DNA from 2 places in the Nocardiopsis sp. iso_40 genome. Region 2 is predicted to be linked to the other one. Evidence: predicted binding sites of a transcription regulator. Region 2 holds the regulator's gene; the other holds the start of a gene.
The links. The regulator HrcA, encoded in region 2, represses chaperone genes, less so after heat shock. The targets are predictions, from matches to a motif close to TTGGCACTCTCNNNNNGAGAGTGCCAA.

Region 1: groES (co-chaperone GroES) is a predicted target of HrcA. The motif match lies at 4,431-4,457, and genes of this name have one in related genera.

What each region holds. Positions count from the first base shown of each region.
Region 1 is NZ_CM149666.1:852,432-861,820, reverse strand. It holds gene guaB (IMP dehydrogenase) at 1-1,162, opposite strand, end outside; gene AC0VYD_RS03775 (sigma-70 family RNA polymerase sigma factor) at 1,439-2,089, opposite strand; gene groL (chaperonin GroEL) at 2,272-3,876, opposite strand; gene groES (co-chaperone GroES) at 3,995-4,303, opposite strand; gene AC0VYD_RS03760 (THUMP-like domain-containing protein) at 4,530-5,801, shown strand; gene AC0VYD_RS03755 (coiled-coil domain-containing protein) at 6,185-8,323, shown strand; gene AC0VYD_RS03750 (zinc-binding dehydrogenase) at 8,406-9,362, opposite strand.
Region 2 is NZ_CM149666.1:4,303,446-4,312,834, forward strand. It holds gene AC0VYD_RS18765 (PhoH family protein) at 1-877, opposite strand, end outside; gene AC0VYD_RS18770 (HIT domain-containing protein) at 1,163-1,513, opposite strand; gene AC0VYD_RS18775 (SigE family RNA polymerase sigma factor) at 1,839-2,369, shown strand; gene AC0VYD_RS18780 (hypothetical protein) at 2,366-3,082, shown strand; gene AC0VYD_RS18785 (16S rRNA (uracil(1498)-N(3))-methyltransferase) at 3,262-4,005, opposite strand; gene dnaJ (molecular chaperone DnaJ) at 4,002-5,150, opposite strand; gene hrcA (heat-inducible transcriptional repressor HrcA) at 5,155-6,168, opposite strand; gene AC0VYD_RS18800 (DUF3097 domain-containing protein) at 6,347-7,186, shown strand; gene AC0VYD_RS18805 (DUF4870 domain-containing protein) at 7,876-8,205, shown strand; gene AC0VYD_RS18810 (DUF4870 domain-containing protein) at 8,236-8,877, shown strand; gene hemW (radical SAM family heme chaperone HemW) at 8,968-9,389, opposite strand, start outside.

The DNA of each region.
Region 1 (9,389 bases), 2.6 Mb from region 2:
ACTGCTTGCCGTTGATGAAGATCAGCTCGCCCGGGCTCTCCTCGACACCGGCGAGGAGGCTGCCGAGCATGACGGTGCTGGCGCCCGCCACGATGGCCTTGGCGATCTCACCGGAGTACTGGAGGCCGCCGTCGGCGATCAGCGGGACGCCCGCGGGGCCGCAGGCCCTGCCCGCCTCCAGGATGGCGGTGAGCTGGGGGGCGCCCACACCGGCGACGACGCGGGTGGTGCAGATCGAGCCGGGGCCCACACCGACCTTGACGGCGTCGGCGCCGGCGTCGATGAGCAGCTGCGCTCCGGCCCGGGTGGCGACGTTGCCCGCGACGATGTCGGCGCGGGAGTTGGCCTTGAGCTTGGCGATCATGTCGGCGAGCCCGGCGGAGTGGCCGTGCGCGGTGTCGACGACGATGAAGTCCACCCCGGCGTCGATGAGCTGCTTGGCGCGCTCCTCGGCCTCGGTGCCCACGCCGACCGCGCCGCCGACGACCAGGCGGCCGTCGGCGTCCTTGGTGGCGTCGGGGAACTGCTCGCTCTTGATGAAGTCCTTGACCGTGATCAGGCCGCGCAGGCGGTTCTGGCCGTCGACCAGGGGCAGCTTCTCGACCTTGTGCCTGCGCAGCAGCTCGAAGGCCTGTCCGCGGCTGACCCCGACCGGGGCGGTGACCAGGTTCTCGGTGGTCATGACGTCGCGCACCAGCCGGGAGCGGTCGCTCTCGAAGCGCATGTCGCGGTTGGTGACGATGCCGACCAGACCGCCCTGGGCGTCGGTGACCGGGACACCGGAGATGCGGTAGTGGGCGCACAGGCGCTCCACCTCGGCGAGGTCGTCCTCGGGGTGACAGGTGACCGGGTCGGTGACCATGCCCGCCTCGGAACGCTTCACCAGGTCGATCTGGGCGGCCTGGTCCTGGGCCGAGAGGTTGCGGTGCAGGACGCCCGCGCCGCCCTGGCGGGCCATCGCCACGGCCATGCGGGCCTCGGTGACGGTGTCCATCGCGGCGGAGAGCAGCGGGATGCTGAGGGAGATGTTGCGGGAGAGCTTGGTGGTGGTGTCGACCTCGCCCGGCTGGAGGTCGGAGTAGGCCGGTACCAACAGCACGTCGTCGTAAGTCAGCCCCGGCGGGAGCAGTTTGTCCCCGTAGTCGCTGTGGTCCTGGCCCATGACACAACCTCCGCTGTTCCCGGCAACACCTTCGCGGATCGCCCCCGCGTGTCGTCTCATCCTAGGTTGTCGTCCGGCACCGGCCAGATGGAATGGGATGTTCGCCCGGTCACCTCGATCACGAAGTGATCAAGGCCACGGGTTCGCGGCCCCGCCCCGTCACGCGGCCCCGGGGCGGGTCACCGCCAGGAGGACCACCGGGGGTAGCGGCAGTAGCCGCGGGTCCGGGGCCGGTTGGGGCAGGGGCGGCGGCCCGGGCGGGACGCGGCGCCGTGCTCAAGGGAGGAGGCGGTTCGCCAGGGCCACCTTCCGAAGCCGAGCAATAGCTCGGTGCTGGGCAACCCGTACCGCTCCTGCCGACATACCAAGGAGATGTCCCGTCTCGTCTGCTGTAAGTCCTGTGATGACCCGCATGACCAGCAGCCTGCGCTGCTGTTCGGGTAGTTCGTCGAGGAGTGCTCTGGCCCGCTGCGCCTCGACCACGCGCACCGCCGACTCCTCGGGCCCCGGGCCGTCGTCCTGCGGCTCGGGAACGGTGTCGGTGGGGACCGTCTCCACCCGGCCCGCGACCCGCAGGGTGTCCGCGACCTTGTGCGCGGCGATGCCGAACACGAGGGCGGCGAAGGGCCTGCCCCGGTCCTGGTAGCGGGGGATCGCCGTGAGCAGGGCGATGCACACTTCCTGCGCCACGTCGTCCGAGTAGTGCGCCAGCCCCGACACCCGGGCCAGGCGGGTACGGCAGTAGCGGACCACCATGGGTCTGACCTCGCGCAGCAACGAGTCCAGGGCCCCGTCGTCCCCCTGGACGGCGAGTGATCCCAGATGGTTCAACCCCGTCTCGCGCGTAGCGGGGTCGGTCTCCTCGCGCCCCGCGGGCGCACCTGGCCGCTGCGCGGTAACGCCCCCCCGGGCGCCTGTATCCGTCACGTAACGAATGATGCCCGCAGTTGGGGACCCAACCACTCCAATCAGCAACTACAGAATGGTTACATTTTGGGAAAATAGCCCGAAACTGGCACAAAGGTGCGGGTGTGAAACGCCACTCCCGTGGTAGTGGACGGGGGCGGGACGCCGACGCGCCCCGCCCCCGGACCGGGTACGGCCGAACCCTAGTGGGCGTGGCCGTGGCCGTCGTCCTCGTCCTCTTCGGGCTTGTCCGCGACCAGCACCTCGGTGGTCAGCAGCATGCCCGCGATCGAGGCGGCGTTCTGGACGGCGGAGCGGGAGACCTTGACCGGGTCGATGATGCCCTCGGCCGCCAGGTCGCCGTAGGCGCCGGTGGCGGCGTTGAAGCCGTGGCCGACCTCCATCTCGGAGACGCGGTGGGTGACCACGTAGCCCTCAGCACCCGCGTTCTCCGCGATCCACCGGGCCGGCTCGACCAGCGCGCGGCGGACGATCGCCACACCGGTGGCCTCGTCGCCGGTCATGCCGAGGTCGCCCAGGGCGGTCGAAGCGTGCACCAGGGAGGCGCCGCCACCGGCGACGATGCCCTCCTCGATGGCCGCGCGGGTCGCCGAGATGGCGTCCTCGAGGCGGTGCTTCTTCTCCTTGAGCTCGACCTCGGTGGCCGCGCCGACGCTCAGCACCGAGACGCCGCCCGCGAGCTTGGCCAGACGCTCCTGGAGCTTCTCGCGGTCCCAGTCGGAGTCGCTGGCCTCGATCTCGTTGCGGATCTGGCGGACCCGGTCGTCCACCTCGGACTGCTGGCCGCCGCCGTCCACGACGGTGGTGGTGTCCTTGGTGACGGTGATCCGGCGTGCGCTGCCCAGCACGGAGAGGTCGGCGTTCTCCAGGGTCAGCCCGACCTCCTCGGAGATGACCTGGCCGCCGGTCAGCACAGCGATGTCCTGGAGCATGGCCTTGCGGCGCTCGCCGAAGCCGGGAGCCTTGACCGCGGCGACGTTGAGCGTGCCGCGCATCTTGTTGAGCACCAGGGCGCCCAGGGCGTCGCCCTCGACGTCCTCGGCGATGATCAGCAGCGGCTTCTTGCTCTGCACGACCTCCTCGAGCAGCGGCAGCAGCTCGTTCAGGTTGCCGATCTTGCCCTGGCTGATCAGGATCAGGGCGTCCTCCAGGACCGCCTCCTGGCGGTCCGCGTCCGTGACGAAGTACGGGGAGACGTAACCCTTGTCGAACTGCATGCCCTCGGTGAAGTCGAGGTCCAGACCGAAGGTCGGGGCCTCCTCCACCGTGATGACGCCGTCCTTGCCGACCTTGTCGAAGGCCTCGGCGATCAGGTCGCCGATCTGGGCGTCCTGGGCGGAGTTGGTCGCCACGTAGGCGATGTCCTCGCGCTCCTTGATCGGCACGGCGCGGCTGAGCAGGATCTCGGAGACCTTGGCGGCCGCGGCGTCGATGCCCTTCTTCATGGCCATCGGGGACGCGCCCGCGGCCACGCTGCGGATGCCCTCGCGCACCAGCGCCTGGGCCAGCACGGTGGCGGTGGTGGTGCCGTCGCCGGCGGCGTCGTTGGTCTTGGTGGCGACCTCCTTGACCAGCTGCGCGCCCAGGTTCTCGTAGGGCTCGTCCAGCTCGATCTCACGGGCGACGGTCACACCGTCGTTCGTGATGGTGGGGGCACCGAACTTCTTGTCGATGACGACGTTGCGGCCGCGCGGGCCGAGCGTCACCTTGACGGCGTCGGCGAGGCGGTTGACGCCCCGCTCGAGGGCGCGGCGGGCGTCGTCCTCGAACTCCAGGATCTTCGGCATGTGTGAGTGCTTCCTCTAACCGTTCGGGTCAAAAACGAACATCCCGCCCCGCCCGGCTTCGAGGGCCGACCGGTGCGGGATGCAGATGGCTCTACGCCTGATGGCTCTTGGCCGAGAACTACTTCTCGACGACCGCGAGGAGGTCGCGGGCGGAGAGCACCAGGTACTCCTGGCCGTCGTACTTGACCTCGGTGCCGCCGTACTTGCTGTAGAGAACGACGTCACCGATGTTCACGTCGAGGGCAACGCGCTTGCCGTTGTCGTCGAGACGACCGGGACCCACGGCCAGGACCTCGCCCTCCTGGGGCTTCTCCTTGGCGGTGTCCGGGATGACCAGACCGGAGGCGGTGGTCTGCTCAGCCTCCAGGGTCTTGACCACGACGCGGTCCTCGAGCGGCTTCAGCACGGTCTTGGTGGCGGTCGACACTGTGTGACCTCCCCCTTCAAAGTCTCGGTGTACTGATCGTCGGCCCATGCGAGTGCACGGACAGACTGCGTAAAAGGGGCGACCGCGGCGGCCTGTCGTCGCGGGTGCCAGACCGGCCTCGTCGCATTTAGCACTCTACCCCCGAGAGTGCCAGAATGGAAATGTGGCGGGGGCCCTGGCCACGGGGACGGCCCGCCACACCGTCGTGCCCACAGCAGGAGGATCCATGCGCGTGCCCGCCTTCTCGGCGCTGCTCACCGACGCGGGGCGGGAGGTCCTGGCGGGGGTGGACCCGGCGGCCGCCGCCCGGGACCCGCTGACGGCCGCCTCCCGGCTGCGCCAGGATCCGAAGGTGGCCGCACTCGACCCGGACCTGCCGGTGTCGGAGCTGGTCAACGCGGTCATGACCCAGGTTGGTCTGCGCGCTCGGGGCCGGGCCAAATTCGGGGAGAACGCCGGGCGAATGTTCTTCACCCCGAACGGCCTGGAGCAGTCCACCCGCCGGACCGTCGCCGAGTACCGGGCCGAGCGGACCGCCCGGAGCCTGCCCGACTCCGTGGGGGGCGGTGCGGCCTCGGGCGACCTGTGCTGCGGGATCGGCGCCGACCTGCTCGCCCTGGCCGGACGTGGCGTTCCGGTGGAGGGCGTGGACGCCGACCCGCTGACCGTGGCTGTGGCCCGCGCCAACATCGAGGCGCTGGGCCTGGCCGGACACGCCCGGGTCCGCGAGGGCGACGTGAACGGGGTCGCCCCCGGCGACTATCCGCTCCTGTTCTGCGACCCGGCCCGGCGCGGCGGGCGGGGCCGGGTCTTCGACCCCGCCGCCTACTCCCCGCCGTGGGACGTGGCCACCCGGCTGGCGGAGGGGGCGGAGGCGGCCTGCCTGAAGGCGGCTCCGGGCATCCCGCACGAGGCGCTGCCCGAGACGGCCTCGGCCGAGTGGATCTCGGTGGACGGGGAACTGAAGGAGACCGCGCTGTGGTTCGGGACCCTGGCCCGGGGACCCGGCCGCCGAGCGACGGTGCTGCACGAGCGCTCCGGCCTGTTGGCCCGCGAGGGCTCGGTCGCGCACCTGGACGCGGACCCGGACCTGGGGCCCGCGCCCGTCGCCGCGGCCCGGCGCTACCTGTACGACCCGGATCCGGCCGTGGTCCGCTCCCACCTGGTGGCGGAGGCCGCCGCGCGGGTGGACGGCGCCCTGCTGGACGAGCGCATCGCCTACTTCACCTCGGACCGGGCGGAGCCCTCACCTCTGTGGCGACTGCTGGAGGTCGTGGAGTTCGCGCCGTTCTCGCTGAAGCGGCTCCGCTCCTCCGTTCGGGCCCACCGTGCCGGAACGGTAACGATCAAGAAACGCGGTTCGGCGGTGGACACCGAGAAACTCCGCCGCGACCTGCGCGCCTCCGGTCCGGAATCGGTGACGATCGTTCTCACCCGAATCGGGGAAAGGCCCTTCTACCTGCTGTGCCGCGAGGTCACGGAGCCCTCGGGAAGCTGATCCGGCCCCGGGGAGCGGGGTTCGGCCCTCCCGAACGGCGTTCCGGACACGGCGCGCAGACCGTATCGTTATCTCCCACACCCATATCTTTCGCGAACCCCTGGGGTTACACGGGGTGATGTCGTTAAACTGGCGCCGCTGAATTCTTTCCCTTCTCATGGGTTCACCCGGAAGGCCGTGCTTGTTTGATCCGCCCCGCGGTTCGGCTCGCACTCGGCCCACGCCCCCCGTGTGTACGTACAGTCACACTTCAATCACAGTGGGGCACAACTGGCGCGGAACGACGCCCACCCGGGGACCATCGAGAACCCGTCCTCCCGGCACGGCCCCCGTGCGACGGGCCGGACGCGGACGGGAGCGCCAGAACCATAAGGAGCACCTCGGTGGAACAGACCAATCACAACTTCCTCAACGGGGGAGGTCAGGCCGGTGTCTCCGACCGGATGCGTGACCTGCTCTCCCAGGCCGCCCAGGAGCACGTCTCCGAGCAGAAGTCCCAGGGCGCCGTCAGCGAGGAGATGCGCCAGCGCCTCGAGGGGATGGAGTGGCTGCTTCGCGAACTGCGCGAACGGGAACTCACCTCCCTGGCCGAGTCGATCACCGCGGTCGACGGCCGGATCGACGACTTCCTCGCGCGCCCGCCGGAGTGGGCCGAAGCCCTCGCCGAACACATAGAGGTCGTCGGACAGCAGGTCAAGCCCCTGTCGGACATGCCGTCCCTGCGGGCGGACACCCACCGCGTCGCCGGGCACCTCGACACCGCCCTCACCCGTCTCCAGCGCATGTCCGAGACCGGCAACCGAACCGCCGAGCAGGTCGCGGAGGTCGGTGAGCGCGTCAACGCGCTGAGCGAGACCGTCGGAACCCGGCTGGACGCCCTGGACGCGGCCCTGGAGAGCCTCAACGGCCGGGCCGAACAGATCGAAGCCTCGTTGTCCGCCCTCGACACCACCCTGGGCGAACGCCACGAGGAGCTGACCACCACGGTCCGCACCTCCCTGTCCGAGGGCAAGGACGAACTGGCCGAGGCGATCGAGCAGAGCCGCGAGACCCTCGCCACTGCCGTCCGGGAGAGCCGGGAGGCCCTCGACACCGCCAGCACCGGCCTCGGTGAGAAGCTCACCTCCTCCCTCGACGAGCGCACGGCCGAACTGCGCGGGTTCTTCGAGGAGCGCACCGCCGAACAGCACGAGACGCTGCTCGGCAAGCTCCAGGAGAACACCGGCGAGCTGGGCGAGCGCACCACGGCCCTGGCCGAGGAACTGGGCGCCCTCGCCACCGCTTCCGGTGAGCGCCACGAAGCCCTCACCTCGGACCTGAAGGCCGTCACCACCACCGCGGAGGAGCGCCACGAGGTCCTCGCCTCGGACCTGAAGTCCCTCGCCGCCACCGCCGAGGAGCGCCACGAAGCCCTCGCCGACAAGGTCGCCGAGGGCTTCGGCCACCTGAACACCCAGGCCGAGGAGAACCACGCCGAGGCCACCGCGGCCGTCGCCGACGTCACCGGTTCGCTCGCCAAGCTGCGGGAGAACCACGACAGCTCCCTGAACGACCTGCGTTCGCACCTGCGCCAGCGCCTGTCCGAGCTCGACGAGCAGATCGAGCTGGGCCGCACCGAGACCCGTGAGCACGCCGAGGCCACCGCCGAGGGCCTGCGCGACTCGGTGGCCGAGCGCACCGAGGCCCTCTCCGCCCGGATCGCCGAGGACGCCGAGAAGGTCGCCGCGGACCTCGCCGAGCTGCGCACCTTCGTCACCGAGGACAACGCCAGGCTGGCCGCCGAGGCCGAGGAGCGGCACCAGACCCTGACCGAGGCCCTCACCGAGCAGGTGGAGACCCACCGGAGCGCGCTCGACGAGCGGCTGGAGCGGCACCGCGAAGGGCTCAACGGCAAGGTGGACAACCACCTGTCGCAGATCACCGGCAAGGTCGACCACGAGCTCGGCCGCCTCACCGACCGGTTCGACACCTTCGAGGGCCACTTCGAGGGAAGCTTCGAGAGCGTCGAGGGCAAGATCGACCGGGTGGACGGCCGCCTGGACGGCCTCAACGGCCGCCTGGACGGGATCGACGGCCGGGTCAACGGGGTCGAGGGGCAGTTCGAGGGCGTCAGCGGCCACTTCGAGGGGGTCGACGGCCGGATGGAGGCCATCGACGACCGCCTCGAGGCGCTCAACCAGCGCCTCAACCAGCTGCCGCAGACCCTGGAGGTCAGCGAGCTGCACCGCCGCCTCACCGAACTGGTGGACCGCCCGCTGCTGGACCACTCCGGCAAGCTCGACGAGATCGACTCGCACGTCACCTCCGCGGTGGAGCCGGTCATCCGCGAGCTGAAGCAGCGCCCGGACCGCCACGAGTTCGAGGAGACCGTCACCGAGGCGGTGGAGAACTCGCACGACGACATCACCAAGCGGTTCTCCTCCCTGGAGGAGACGGTGCTCGCCCTGGCCGAGGCGCTGCTGCGCCCGGGCCGGGAGGGCAAGAAGAAGCGCCGCCGCGACGACGATGACGACGACGAGTAAACACCCGCCGACCGTCCCGTCAGGTTGAGGAGGGGCCCGGAGCAGCGAACGCTCCGGGCCCCTCCCGCTGTCCGAACGCGGGTCAGGGGGTCAGGACGACCTTGCCGAACAGCTCTCCGTCGGCCATCGCGCGAAAGCCCTCCCGTGCGTCCCTCAACGGCAGGACCCGGTCGATCCGGGGGCGGATCCCGGTGCGCACGCACATCTCGGCCAGCGCCGCCAGCTCCTCCCTGGTGCCCATGGTGGAGCCCAGCACCCGGAGCTGGAGGAAGAACACCCGGGTGAGCTCGGCCGGAGGGGCGTCGCCGCTGGTCGCGCCGCAGGTGACGACGGCACCGCCCGGCTTGAGCGAGCGGATCGAGTGCTTCCAGGTGGCCTGTCCGACCGAGTCGAAGACCGCGTCCACCCGTTCGGGCAGCCGCTCACCGGAAGGGAGAGCCGCGTACGCGCCCAGCTCCAGGGCGCCGGCCCGCTTGGCCTCGCTGCGGCTGGTGACGTACACCCGGTGCCCCACCCGGGAGGCCAGGGTGATCAGCGCCGCCGAGACCCCTCCCCCGGCTCCCTGCACCAGGACGGTGGACCCCGGGCGCAGGTCGGCCTTGCCGAAGAGCATGCTGTAGGCGGTCAGCCAGGCCGTCGGCAGGCAGGCGGCCTCCTCGAAGGACAGCTCCGGGGGCTTGGGGAGGAGGTTCTCCCTGGGGACCAGCACCTTCTCGGCGAGGGTGCCGTCGTGGACCTCGGAGAGCAGGGAGAACCGCGGCGACCGGCCGGGGGCCGCGGGTTCGGTGATCACGCTGTGCACGATCACCTCGTTGCCGTCCTCGTCGATCCCGGCGGCGTCGCCGCCCAGGACCATCGGGAGCCGGTCCTCGCCCAGCGCGACCCCGCGCAGGCTCCACAGGTCGTGGTGGTTGAGCGAGGCGGCCCTGACCCGGACCGTGGTCCACCCCTCGCGGGGTTCGGGGTCGGGCCGCTCACCGGCCTCCAGCCCGGAGAGGGGGTCGTCGAAGGAGATGCGTGCTGCGGTGATGGCGAACATACCCGTACCCAACCACGGAGACCGAGC
Region 2 (9,389 bases):
GCAGAATGTTCTCGATGGTCCGCAGGCCGCTGGTCTGCCCGCCGGGCAGGTCCACCTGGGTCACGTCACCGGTGACCACGATCCTGGAGCCGAACCCGAGCCTGGTCAGGAACATCTTCATCTGCTCCGGCGAGGTGTTCTGCGCCTCGTCCAGGATGATGAAGGAGTCGTTAATGGTCCTACCCCTCATGTACGCCAGGGGCGCGACCTCGATGGTCCCGGCGGCCATCAGCTTGGGGATGGAGTCCGGGTCGAGCATGTCGTGCAGGGCGTCGTAGAGCGGGCGCAGGTAGGGGTCGATCTTGTCGTAGAGGGTGCCTGGCAGGAAGCCCAGGCGCTCGCCGGCCTCGACCGCGGGGCGGGTGAGGATGATCCGGTTGACCTCCTTGTCCTGGAGCGCCCTGACCGCCTTGGCCATCGCCAGGTAGGTCTTCCCGGTACCCGCCGGCCCGATGCCGAAGACCACGGTGCGCTGGTCGATGATGTCGACGTAGCGCTTCTGGTTCAGCGTCTTGGGGCGGATGGTCTTGCCCCGGTTGGACAGGATGTTTGTGGTCAGCACGTCCGCGGGGCGCTCCTTGCCCGGGGAGCGCAGCATGTGGACCATGCGCTCGATGGTGTCGGGGGTGACGTGGGCTCCGCTCTTGGCGAGCTCGATCAGCTCCTCCACGAGACGGACCACCACGGCCGTCTCCTCGGGGGTCCCACTGATCGTGAACTCGTTGCCGCGGACGTGGATGTCGCTCCTGAAGGACCGCTCCAGCGTCCGGAGGAGCTCGTCCCCCGGGCCCAGCAGGCTGATCATCGTGTGTTCGTCCGGTACCACGACCTTGACCTGGGTGTCCTGGTCCGGGTGCGTGTGAGTTGACTCGACCATGGTGTGGCCTCGCGGCCGCTGTCCCTGCCCTTCGGTCACGGCCCCGGGGTCGGTTCCCGGAGCTTCTCGCGGACGGGCCCTCGCCGGTGTCGTGCACGGTCACCACAGGTGTGCGGGACAACCGAAGTGGCCGGTGGGGCCCGTCCCCGAGTCTACCAACGGGGGCCCGGCGGGCTCGATCCGTTATTTCGCGCCCGAAGCTCCGCACCCCTTTCCGGGGTGACCGCCCGCGGCGGAGCGGGCGCGTCCGCCCGGTCCGGGGCCCGCGCCCCGGGAGGAGGTCCCCTATCCGGGGGGCCAGTTCAGTCCGCGCCCGCCGAGGACGTGCCCGTGGAGGTGGAACACGGTCTGCCCCGCCCCGGTCCCGGTGTTGAAGACCAGCCGGTAGCCGGACTCCACCACGCCCTCGGACCTGGCGACCTCGTGGGCCTCCCGGACCAGGGCGTCCAGCAGGCCGGTGTCGGCTGCCGCCGCGGTCGCCGCGTCAGCGTGGTGCTCGCGCGGGATGACCAGGACGTGGGTGGGCGCCTGGGGGTTGATGTCGCGGAAGGCGACCGTGCGCTCCCCCTCTCGGACGATCTCCGCGGGCACCTCCCCCTTGACGATCTTGCAGAAAAGGCAGTCGGGATCGACCATCGCTCACCTTCCGTCACACGGGCCGCGACCCTGGCGGCACCGCTTCTCGGGCTTGTCCGGGACCATGATGCCGCAGGTGGACGACGGGTGAGGAGATGAAGCCTCAACCTTTCCGCAACCGTTCTGATCCACGTTCCCTGACGGCCGAGAGTTCCGACACGGTAGGGTTTGCGTCAGTGCGCGCCAGATTTTCGGCGCCGTCCGCCGTGTGGCCGTGTCCGGCGTGTTCGGATCCAAACGCACGTCTAGTTGGAAAAGAAGAGGTATGCCCTTTCGTAAACCCCGCGACAAGGGTGTGCGTCGAACTGATGTGACCACAGAAACCTTGGTGGCTGGTGCCGCCACGGCGCCGCTCTCGGTCGAGTGGGACGCTGACCACGCGGTGACGGAGCTCTACCGGGAGCACTACCGTCCACTCGTTCGGCTTGCCGCCCTGCTGGTCCGGGACCACGCGACCGCCGAGGAAGTCGTCCAGGACGCCTTTGTGGCCATGCACGGGGCCTGGCGTCGCCTCCGGGACCCGAACAAGGCCCTCTCCTACCTCCGGCAGGCGGTGGTGAACAAGGCCAGGTCGGTACTGCGCCACAGGGCGGTCGTGGAGAAGCACGCCCCCAAGGCCCTGCCCGACGCGCCCAGCGCCGAGCACGGGGCCATGAACCTTCTGGAACGCGAGGCCGTCATCGCGGCCCTGCGCAAGCTACCCACCCGTCAGCGAGAGGCAATCGTGCTCCGGTACTACGGTGACCTGTCCGAGGCACAGATCGCGGACGCCATGGGCATCAGCCGAGGCGCGGTCAAAAGCCACACGTCACGCGGCATCTCCGCCCTCCGCTCTGTACTGGAGCAGACGTCATGAGCAGCCCCAACGACCGGAACGAGACGGAGTTCGAGGACCAGCTCCGTCAGATACTCAGAGCCGAGGCCGACGAGGTCGCGCCCTCCGGTGAGGGTCTCCACCTCATCCGTGAACGAACCGAGCGCCAACGCGGCGCGGCCTGGTTCAGGCTGCCGTGGCTCCGTCCCGCGGCGGCGGTGGCGGCGGCCACTCTGATCGCCGCCTCGGTGATCATCGCGAACCCCCATGTACGCGACCAGGTCCTGGAGATCGTCCCGGCCGGCGCCGACCGTGCGGGGACCCCGCCGGAGCCCAGCCAGGAGGACGCCGGCAGCACCACGCCCCCCGCCCCGACCACGGACTCCGCCAGCGGCACCAGCAAGCCGGAGAAGGAGCCCGGGCGGCCCGCCGAGAGCTCCCCGAGCCCCGAGGACGAGGCCTCCGCCGAGGAGGAGGGCCAGGAGTCGACTTCCTCCTGCCCGCCCGAGGACGAGGTCACCCCGACCGCCACCGACAGCGAGAGCGGGGACGAGCGGGACGAGAAGCAGCCCGAGTCCCCGGGCTGCGATCCCACCGAGGAACCGACCGAGAAACCCACCGAGACTCCGAAGGAGCCCGGCGAGGACGAGGAGGACCCCGGCAGCGGTGAGGAGGAGCCCGGCAGCGGCTCCGGCAACGGCGGGGAAACCAACGACAGCGGTGAGGCGGAGGAGAGCAGCGTCAGCTCCGACTGACCCGCGTCGCCCCGGCGCCGGTCGGCCTTGACCCGGCCCGGCGAGGCGACGCAGAACGACGTCGAAGGGCCCGCGGGAGAATCTCCCGCGGGCCCTTCGACGTCGTGGTGGGGCTCGTTACCGCCCCTGGAGTGGTGACCGGTACCGGGGTGCCGGGTCCGGCGTGACCGGTTCCCGTCTCACCAGCGTCCGGTCCTGGCCTGGAGCACCGACAGGGCGGCCACTCCGGCGGTGGAGGTGCGCAGAACCGACGGGCCCAGCAGGGACCGGACCGCCCCGGCCTCGTCGAAGGCGGCCAGTTCGGCGTCGGAGATCCCGCCCTCGGGGCCGACGACCAGGACGATCCCCGCCCCGTCGGCAGCCTCCGGGAGGGACAGCTCGGACAGGCGCCGAGCACCCTCCTCGTGCAGGACCACCGCCAGGTCGGCCCCGGCGAGCAGCGCGGCCACACCCTTGCGGTCCGCCGGTTCGGCGACCTCGGGCATCCGCGCGCGGCGGGCCTGTTTGGCCGCCTCCCGGGCGCTCGCCCGCCACTTGGCCAGGGCCTTGGCCCCCCGTTCGCCCCTCCACTGGGTGACACAGCGCTCGGCGGCCCAGGGGACGACGGCGTCGACCCCGGCCTCGGTCATCATCTCGACCGCGAGTTCGCCCCTGTCCCGTTTGGGCAGGGCCTGCACCACGGTGATCCGCGGCTGCGGCTCGGGTTCGCTCCGGCGCTGGACGGCACGGCACACGAGGGTGTCCCGGCCGACGACCTCGGCCACCTCGCAGCGCACGCGCAGGCCGAGGCCGTCGGACAGGTCGACGGTCTCGCCCGCCTGGATCCGCCGGACCGCCACCGCGTGGCGGCCCTCGGGGCCCGCCAGCCGGATCCGGTCACCCGCCAGCTCCGCGGTGTCGGCCAGGAAGACCGGCGGGGTCACTTGGCTCCGAAGGCATCGCGGATCTTGGAGAAGAAACCGCCGTGCCCGGGGCTGAACCGGCCCGGGTTCTGGTCCTCTCCGCGCAGCTCCGCGAACTTGCGCAGCAGGGCCTCCTGCTCCTCGTCCAGCCTGCTCGGGGTCTCCACGTCCACACGGATGCGCAGGTCGCCCCGGCCGCCGCCGTCGAGGTGGGTGACGCCCTTGCCCGGCAGCGTGATGACGTGGCCCGAGTTGGTGCCCGGACGCAGGTCGATGTTCTCGGTGCCGTCAAGGGTGTCGAAGGAGAAAGATGCGCCGAGCGCCGCCGCCGTCATCGGCACGGTGATGGTGCAGTGCAGGTCGTCGCCGCGGCGCTCGAAGGTCGGGTGGGCCTTCTGTACGACTTCGAGGATGATGTCGCCGCGCGGTCCGCCGTTGGGACCGACCTCTCCCTCGCCCGCGAGCTGGATGCGGGTGCCGTCGTCGACCCCGGCGGGGATCTTGACGGTGCGGGTGACCTTCTCGCGCACCCGGCCCTCGCCCGCGCAGTCGCCGCAGGGGTTGGTGATGACCGAGCCCTGGCCCGAGCACTGCGGGCAGGGGCGCGAGGTCATGACCTGCCCCAGGAAGGAACGCGTGACCTGGGACACCTCGCCCTGGCCGTGGCACATCTCGCAGGTGGTCCGGTGCGAACCGGCCGCCGTGCCCTCACCCTGGCAGGTCTCGCACAGGATGGCGGTCGGGAAGGTGATCTCCTTGCTGACACCGAAGGCGGTCTCGACGAGGTCGAGTTCGATGCGGATCTTGATGCTGCGTCCGCGCCGAACCCTCTCCCGGGGCCCCCGGCCGCCGGGCTGACCACCGCCGAAGAAGGCGTTCATGATGTCGTCGAAGGCGAATCCGCCCGCGCCGCCGAACCCTCCGGCACCACCGCCTCCTCCGCCGCCGGGGGCGAAGGGGTCGTGACCCATGTCGAACATCCGACGCTTGCTCTCGTCGGAGAGGACCTCGTAGGCCTGGGTCACCTCCTTGAAGCGATCCTGGGTGGCGGGGTCCGGGTTGATGTCCGGGTGGAGCTCGCGCGCGAGCCGCCGGTACGCCTTTTTGATCTCGTCCTTGGACGCGTCGCGACGCACCCCGAGAACCTGGTAATAGTCTCTGGCCACTGAGTTACTGTCCTGCCAAAATCTGTCCGACATACCGAGCCACCGCACGGACGGCGCCCATTGTCCCTGGGTAGTCCATACGGGTGGGTCCCACCACACCGATCTTGGCCAGCGACTGGTTTCCCACACCGTAGTCGGCCGACACGATGGAGGTGGACCGAAGGCCCTCGTGGAAGTTCTCCGCGCCGATGCGCACGGTGAGCATAGAGGGATCCTTCGCCTCACCCAGCAAACGGATGAGGACCATGTTCTCTTCCAGTGCTTCGAGCACGTCACGCAGGCTGGCTGCGAAGTCGACGGCCGCGAGGTTGGCGGTGCCCGCCAGGACGATCTTCTCCTCGCGACGTTCGACGAGGCTCTCCAGCAGAACCGACAGGACCGCGACCGCGACCGGGCGGTCCTCCGGGGCCACCTGCGCGGGCAGGTCCTCCACCGCGTCCGGTACGTCGCCGAGGTGTTTTCCGGCGATGGCGCGGTTGAGCATGGCGCGCAGGTCGTCGACGACGCTCTCGCTGACCGATCCCAGCCCGTCGATGACGCGCTGTTCGACCCGTCCGGTGTTGGTGATGACGACCATCATGATGCGCTGGCCGCCGAGCGGTACGAGTTCCACGTGCTGGACCGAGGACCGGGTCAGCGACGGGTACTGGACGATCGCCACCTGCCGGGTGAGCTGCGCGAGCAGCCGTACCGTGCGGGCGACGATCTCATCGAGGTCCACGGCACCGCCGAGGAAGGACTCGATGGCGCGCCGCTCGGCCGCCGAGAGCGGTTTGACCGAGGAGAGCCGGTCGACGAAGAGCCGGTACCCCTTGTCCGTGGGCACACGCCCCGCACTGGTGTGCGGCTGGGCGATGTACCCGTCCTCCTCCAGGGCGACCATGTCGTTGCGGATGGTCGCCGGGGAGACCCCGAGGGGGTGCCGGTCCGCCAGCGCCCGGGAACCCACCGGTTCGTTGGTGTTGACGAAGTCCTCTACGACGGCACGCAGGACCGCGAGCTTGCGCTCGTCCAGCAACTCGCCACCTCCTGGCACTCCAAGGTCTTTAGTGCTAATTCTATGCCCGACCGCAAACCCGTACTGCTACCCGTCGGTAGTAACGTGCCGGGGGCCGGTTCCTCTTCCCTGACGGGCGGCGGCGTGCGCCACCCGGCCACGGGGGTTCGCACCCCTTTCGCCAGTAGACTGCACCACCGTGGCTACCAAGGGAAACGGCCGCTACGGCCGCGACGTTCTGGCGGGAGACTGGCGGCGTCCGAGGAGGGGCGCGGTACGCGAGATACCCCTCAGCCGCGACCTCGTCGTGGAGGACGCCGACGAGAGTTTCTGCGGGGCCGTGGTGTCCTGGGACAAGGCCGCGGTGACCCTGGAGGACCGGGGCGGCCGCCGCCGCGTGTTCGACCTGGGCCCGGCCGCCTTCCTGGTGGACGGGGAGCCGGTGACGCTGGTGCGCCCGGCCACCGCGCCCGGGGGGCCGCTGCGCAGCGCCTCCGGCTCGATCGCTGTGACCGGCGCGCGGGCGCGCACCGCCCGGGAGAGCCGGATCTACGTGGAGGGCGCGCACGACGCCGAACTGGTCGAGAAGGTCTGGGGCCACGACCTGCGCGTGGAGGGTGTGGCCGTCGAGTTCCTGGAGGGGGTCGACGACCTTCCCGCGGTGGTGGAGGAGTTCTCCCCGGGACCGGGGCGCCGGCTGGGGGTCCTGGTGGACCACCTGGTGCCGGGTTCCAAGGAGAGCCGGATCGCGGACCGGGTGCGGGGCGGGGACGTGCTCGTGGTCGGGCACCCCTTCGTGGACGTGTGGCAGGCGGTGCGTCCGGGTGCGGTGGGGATCACGGCGTGGCCCGAGGTACCGCGCGGCCTCCCCTGGAAGGAGGGGGTCGTGGACGCCCTCGGCTGGCGGATGGAGACGGGTGAGGCCTGGCGCCGGATCCTGGGCTCGGTCCGCGGCTACGGAGACCTCGAACCGTCGTTGCTGGGGCGGGTCGAGGAGCTCATCGACTTCGTCACGGGCCCCCACCCTCCGCAACACTAGGATTGGCCCCGCCGCTTCGTCTGCCGGGGCCTCGGACCAGGGTGGTCCGGTTCCGCCGGACAGCACCGGCCTCCGGCCCTCCGCGGTCGTCGGTACGGCCCGGTGGACCGGGCAGCACAAGCACACGCCCATCAACAGCGGAGCCGAGGAAGAGCATGAGCGAGACCCCGCCCAACCCCCCGTCCCCTGACGACGATCAGGGGCAGCAACCGCCGCAGGAGCCGGGGCCGCAGCCCCAGCCGGGTTACGGGCAGCAGTCCCAGCAGCCGGGGCAGCCCGCTCAGCCTCCGCAGCAGCCCTACGGCCAGTCCAGCGGCGCGCAGCCCGGCTACGGACAGCCCACCGGCGACCAGCCGCCCTACGGGCAGCAGTACGCGCAGCAGCCCTACGGCCAGCCGCCCCAGCAGCCCCACGGCCAGCCGGGTTACGGGCCGCAGCCGGGACAGCCCGGCCAGCCTCCGCAACAGCCCTACGGCCACCCCGGCGGCACCCAGCCCGGCTACGGACAGCCCACCGGCGGCCAGCCGCCCTACGGGCAGCAGTACGCGCAGCAGCCCTACGGCCAGCCGGGCTTCGGGCCGCAACAGCCGGGACAGCCCGGCCAGCCCCCGCAGCAGCCCTACCAACCCGGGGCCTACGGGCAGCCGCAGCAGGCCGCCCGGGACGGGGGCAACGACGTCCTGGTCGCGATGCTGGCCCACCTGTCCGGTTTCGTCATCGCCTGCATCGGCTGGCTCCCGCCGCTGGCGATCTACTTTGCCAAGCGCAACCAGTCCCCGTTCGTCCGCCACCACGCCTCCGAGGCGGCGAACTTCCAGATCACGATGCTGATCCCCTACGTGTTCGCTGGCGTGGTCTTCTTCGGCCTGGGTATCTTCTTTCCTAGCCTCTCCTGGATCGGTTACCTGCTCATCGCCCTCGTATGGATCCTTTCCATCGTCTTCGGCGTCATAGGAGCATCAGGAGCGAACAAGGGAACGTGGTACCGCTATCCGGCGAGTATCCGGCTCCTGAAGTAGAACCAAGTCCCCCAACACCGAGGAATCGTCATGTCCTATCCGAACAGTCCGAACCCGGAGGACCCCTACGGTCAGGGCGGCCAGCCCGGCCAGGGGCCGTCCGGCGGCTACCCGCCCCCGGCGGGCGGCCAGCCCGGCCCGTACGACTCCGGCCAGCAGCCCGGCGGCTACCCGCCGCCCCCGGGAGGCCCGCAGCAGGGCGGCTACCCCGGCCAGGGCGGCTACGGGCAGCCGCAGCCCGGGCAGCCCGGAGGCTACGGCGTCCCTCCCGGCCAGGGCGGCTACCCCGGCCAGCACGGCGGCTACGCGCCCGGCCCCGGCGTCGGTGACTCCTCCGCCGTCACGGGGCAGCCGAACCAGGACGAGCGGACGATGGGTCTGCTCACCCACCTGCTCGGCATCCTGACCGGCTTCCTCGGACCGCTGGTGCTGTACCTGATCAAGAAGGACGAGTCGCCGTTCATCCGCGACCAGGCCGCGCAGGCGCTGAACTTCCAGCTCCTGCTGCTGATCGGCTACATCGTCTCGATCGTGCTGTACATCGTCCTCATCGGCGCGCTCCTGCAGTTGGCGGTCTGGGTGTGCGCGATCATCTTCGGCATCCTGGGTGCGATGGCGGCCAACAAGGGCGAGTGGTACCGCTACCCGTTCAACGTCAGCTGGGTCAAGTAGGACCCGGCGTGTGACGGAAGGGGCCCGGGGGCAGAATGAACTGCCCCCGGGCCCCTTCGCCGTGTGCGGGCCCCGACCGCACCCCGGCGCTCAGGTGAGGTCGCGGACCACGGCGTCGGCGAGCAGGCGTCCGCGCCGGGTCAGCGCCGCGCGCCCCCCGGCGTGCGCCCCGGCGTCCAGGAGGCCCTCACCGACCAGGCGTTCGGCGGCGGCGAGCCCCCGGGCGTCCAACAGGTCCAGCGGGCAGCCCCCGTCCACGCGCAGTTCCAGCAGGACGCGCTCGAAGCGGCGCTCGGCCGCGGTGAGTACCTCCCGGGCCTGGGCCGGGCTGTCCCCGGCGGCCAGACGGGCGGCGTAGGCGGCCGGGTGCTTGACGTTCCACCAGCGGGTCCCGCCGACGTGGCTGTGCGCGCCCGGACCGACGCCCCACCAGTGACCGCCGTTCCAGTAGAGCATGTTGTGCGCGCTGCGGCCCTCGGGGCTGCGGGCCCAGTTGGACACCTCGTAGGGGG